Regions from separate parts of the Vreelandella sp. GE22 genome, predicted to be linked through region 2. Evidence: predicted binding sites of a transcription regulator. Region 2 holds the regulator's gene; the other holds the start of a gene.
What was found. Region 2 encodes sigma-54, which starts transcription at its own class of promoters, with help from an activator protein. Its sites were predicted from a motif close to TGGCACNNNNNTTGCTNT; they were not measured.
Positions count from the first base shown of each region.

Region 1: the regulator sigma-54 is predicted to act here: its motif matches at 1,142-1,159, upstream of ACWHRL_RS16830 (urease accessory protein UreD).

Region 1 covers NZ_OZ309110.1:3,584,065-3,586,461, reverse strand. The annotation lists gene ACWHRL_RS16840 (PepSY-associated TM helix domain-containing protein) at 1-402, opposite strand, end outside; gene ACWHRL_RS16835 (DUF2946 family protein) at 498-830, opposite strand; gene ACWHRL_RS16830 (urease accessory protein UreD) at 1,271-2,152, shown strand; gene ACWHRL_RS16825 (urease subunit gamma) at 2,177-2,397, shown strand, end outside.
Region 2 covers NZ_OZ309110.1:2,129,197-2,131,593, reverse strand. The annotation lists gene ACWHRL_RS10220 (PTS sugar transporter subunit IIA) at 1-351, opposite strand, end outside; gene hpf (ribosome hibernation-promoting factor, HPF/YfiA family) at 356-664, opposite strand; gene ACWHRL_RS10210 (RNA polymerase factor sigma-54) at 747-2,159, opposite strand; gene lptB (LPS export ABC transporter ATP-binding protein) at 2,265-2,397, opposite strand, start outside.

The sequences.
Region 1 (2,397 bases), 1.5 Mb from region 2:
CATGAGGGTGCCCTGGTCGTCCAGCGTGCCGAGCACGTTGGCGGTGTAGGGGTTTACATACACCGCCAGGCGCTCGTCTTGTGGGGTGCGCACGGTGATTTCCGCCGAGCTTTCCGGGGTGGCCGGGGCGGTGTATTTCAGCGCCGTGCCCGGCTGTGCTTCAAGCGCGGCGCTCACCAGCGCCGAGGGCGCAGCGGTGCTCGCTCGAGCCTCCACGCGTTTGACGTCGGCGTGAACGATGGCGTCGATCTCATGATGAAAGAGATAAAGTGCGCCGGTGATCGACAGCATAATCAAAAACGGCAGGACCAGAAGGCCTGCATAGAAATGCCAGCGCCAGACGGCGAGGTACATATCGAACGGCTTTTTCGCCGCCGACGGGGTAGTGGCGTGGGATGACATCACGGATCCTCGAGCGCCCGATTAATGGGCGCTTTGATAGCGACAAGCGCGTGGCGGTCAAAAGCCGTCAGGCGATCAGAAATAGAGACGAGTCGCTAGGCAGCCGGGGGTGCGCGGGGAGGTGCGTGACGGTAGTGATCGAGGGAGGCGAACCCCTGCAACGGCATTTGCGGCAAGGGGGCCTGGTGAATGAACGCCTGCCGGGCAATGGTGGGCAAAAGCGCGTGGGCAGAGGGGAACTGCTGCCAGATCGAGCAGTAGCCGCACTCGTGAAACCAGGTGAAGATCGGCTCGGATGGGGCTGTCGGCTGTCCGTCATGCCCCAGCCCTGAATGTTCGTGATGGTCGCCGTGGTGGGCATGATCATGCGCTTGAAGCTGTGAGATCAGCGGGCCCACCAGCAGCAACAGCATCGCCACCAGCGCCACATGAAGGGCACCTTGATACCAACGGCTATACGCGAAGCGCTGTAGGGATGAGAGTGGTGGCAAAGTAAACGATCCAGACAAGACCGGCTGCGGTCAGAGGTTTTCAAGCGCAGAATGAGACGACGCTATGGTAGCGCAAAAAGCCGTCTCTTGAAGCGGCTATGCCATGCTGGTTTGCCTCAACGTTCAACGCTCCGGGGCGCACTATTTTGGTGTTTTGACTGAATAAAAGCCCTATTTTGGTGCAATAAAAGCGCTTTAACGCCCCGCTCGAGCCGGACAGGAAGCCGAGGTAGCGCCATTCACCATTTTGGCGCACTCCTTGCATTTATAACGTCAAATGCCCTTCGCCGTCGGGCCGGGCAGCAACCGATTCTTTGATAGGCAGTGGTTGATCACGCTATGTTTTTGACGTCTTTTGCTTACTCGTTTGTGCCGCCATGCCTGTAACGCCCACATTCACGCCGGCACCGTCCGGCCACCGCTTCGATGCCGAGCGCCGCTGGGCGGCCTCGTTGGCGCTGCGCTTTGCTCATCGTGAAGGCGCCACGCGCCTAGTTCAGGCGCGCCACCAGGGGCCGCTTCGCGTGCAGCGGCCTTTCTACCCGGAAGGCCGCGGCCAAGCGTGCCACGTTTACGTGCTGCACCCACCCGGGGGCCTGGTCAGCGGCGATGCGCTGACCATTAGCGCCCATATTGAGCCCGGCGCCCACGCGCTTTTGACCACGCCCGCGGCCAACAAGCTCTATAAGGCGGACAGCCAAGGTGTGGCCTGGACCCAGCGTACCGAGCTCACCGTGGACGACGGCGCGGTGCTCGAATGGCTGCCCCAGGAGACCATCGCTTTTGATGGCTCGAAAGGCGAGCAGCACACCCATATCGCCCTTCACGGCAGTGCTAAATGCCTTGGTTGGGAGGTGATGGCGCTGGGCCGCCCGGCAAGCGAATTGCCGTTCGTTTCCGGGCGTATCGAGCAGCACTTTCGTTTGACCCAGGATGGCAAGCCCTTGTGGCTCGAGCGCCAGCCGCTGGACCCATTACACCCGCGCTTTGTGGGCCGCTGGGGCCAGGGCGGTGCCACCGTGCAGGCCACGCTGTGGGCGGTCGGGCTCGAGGATAATCAGCAAGCCGTCGAGGCGCTGCGCGAGGCGCTGCCGGATAGCCCCCACTGGGCGGCCACACAGCGCCACGGCGTGCTGCTGCTGCGTTTTCTGGGCCAATCACGTAATGAAGCCTGGGCGCTTTGCGAGCAAGCCTGGCGGCTTTTGCGCCCGCGCCTGATCGAGCGCGAGGCCCACACGCCGCGTATTTGGTTAACGTAATCTCTCTTTTAAGGACGACGCCCCATGGAATTGACCCCACGAGACAAAGACAAGCTGCTGCTGTTTTCCGCCGCCCAGCTGGCCGAGCGGCGCCGCGCACGAGGCCTGAAGCTCAACTACCCGGAAGCGGTGGCGCTGATTAGCTTCGAGATCATCGAAGGCGCCCGCGACGGCAAGAGCGTGGCGGAGCTGATGAGTTTTGGCCGCGAAATCCTCGGTCGCGAGGACGTGATGGAAGGCGTGGC
Region 2 (2,397 bases):
CAACAGCGCAAGGTGGGTGTCGTCGGCCTCTTCCGGCACCAGCAGTACAAACACCAAATCCACCGGGTCACCGTCGATGGCGTCGAAATCCACCGGTTCGGCAAGCTTTAGAAAGCCGGCGATAGGGGCGCTGCAGTGAGGGCTGCGGGCATGGGGAATCGCGACCCCATTACCAATGCCGGTACTGCCTAATCGCTCGCGGCCTATCAGACGGCTGAACACTTCCTGGCTATCCAGGCTGGGCGTATTTTGGGCGATGAAGGTGCTGAAGAACTCCAGCACGCGCTTTTTGCTGCCCCCGGGGACGTCGAACAGCACGCGCTCCGGGGGGAGTATGGTTTCCAGGGTCATCGATTTAACGCACGCCAGCGCCCTGGGCGCGAGCTTGTGCTTTTTCCTTGTGTTTTACGAGTTGGCGGTCGATTTTGTCGGCCAGCGCGTCAATGGCGGCGTACATGTCGTTGTCCTGGGCTTCGGCGTGCAAATCGGCGCCGGCCGCATGGAGGGTGCAGGCGGCCTGCTGACGCTCTTTCTCGATGGAAAGCGTGACATGAACGGTGGTGATATTGTCGTAGTGACGCTCGATACGTTCGAGTTTTTCATTAACGTAATCGCGCAGAGCGTCGGTCAGTTCCAGGTGATGGCCCGTAATATTGACTTGCATCGACGTACTCCTAATCCAGGACTGTCCTTTGATTGTAACCCTTTTTCTACCGTTGCAAAGCCCCGGCGGCCAGTTTCACTTTTTAACGCAAACGCCGCCGTTCGCTGGAGGAGGGAATCCCCATGGCCTCGCGGTATTTTGCCACCGTGCGCCGCGCTACGCTAATACCGCCATCTTCCAATAGTGACACCAGGCGGCTGTCCGAGAGCGGCTTGCCCGGCGTCTCTTCTTGAATCAGTTTTTTCAACCGGGCGCGGATCGCCGTGCTGGAGTGGCTGTCGTTGCCATCATGACCGCTCACCTGGCTCGAGAAGAAGTACTTGAGCTCGAATACGCCGCGGGGGGTGTGAATGTATTTTTGCGTCGTCACCCGTGAAATCGTCGACTCGTGCATCTCCACGGCCTCGGCGATATCGGCGAGTATCAAGGGTTTCATGGCCTCTTCGCCGCGCTCCAAAAAGCCAAGCTGGCGGGCGATGATCTCGCGACCGACGCGTAACAGCGTATCGTTGCGACTCGAAAGGCTCTTGATCAGCCAGCGAGCCTCTTGTAGGTGCTCTTTTAAAAACTGGTTGTCCTGGCTCTTGTCCGCCCGCTTGATCAGGCTTGCGTAATCAGGCTGGACGCGCAGCCGCGGAAGCGCCTCGGGGTTGAGCTCGAGGTGCCAGCCTTCGTTATCGTGGCGTACCACTAGATCCGGAGTGATGTAGCTATCGTTGGTGATGCCATATGCGCTGCCCGGGCGCGGGTCCAGGCTTCTGATCAGTCCGATGACGTCATCGAGTTGCTCGTCGTCAAGCCCCAGGCGGCGCTTCAAAAGGCGCATGTCGTCCTTGCCGAGCGCTTCGAGAAACTGGCGCACCAGGCGCTTGGCGGGCACCAGAAGCGGCGTGTCGTCGGCCAGGGTGGCGAGTTGGAGCATCAGACATTCGCGAAGGTCGCGGGCGAAAACGCCGGTGGGTTCGAACTGCTGCATACGCATCAGCGTGTTTTCTACCTCGCGCTGACTCAAACCCTCGAGCCCCTGGGCCTTGAGCCCTTCGCGAATATCGTTGAGAGGCTGGGTGAGGTAGCCGTTGGGGTCCAGCGCGTCGATCAGGCTTTCGGCAATGGCGTATTCGCGCTCACTGGCGTCGGTCATGGCCAGCTGCCAAAGCAGGTGGCCATGCAGGCTTTGGCCTGCTGCCTGGCGCTCGAAATCCGGCCCCTCACTGCCGGCGCTGGCCGCCATGTCCTGATAGGTGTCGGACCACTCGCTATCGATGGAGAGTTCGCTGGGGATGCTCTCTTCCCATTCGGCTTCGGCGGTCTCGGTCACGCTCTCTTCGCCAAACTCGTCCTCTTGTTCCAGCAACGGGTTGGCGTCGAGCGCCTGCTGGATTTCCTGGCGAAGATCGAGGGTGGAAAGCTGTAGCAGGGCAATGGCCTGCTGCAGTTGAGGCGTCATGGTCAGCTGCGTGCCGACACGCAGCTGTAAAGAGGCTTTCATGACCATTGAAGAACCACTCGTTACTCGTAAAGCTCCACCCTAGTGCGAGTTGGGGTCCGGCGCAAGTGCAATAAATATGCCACTACACGGAACTTTAGGATTGGCGATGGTTTAGAGGCGGAAATCGGCGCCCAGATAGACCTCACGAACCTTCTGGTTATTCAAAATGGCGGTTGAGTCACCGCTTGCAATGATGTGGCCGTCACCCACGATATAGGCGATATCGCAGATATCCAGCGTCTCG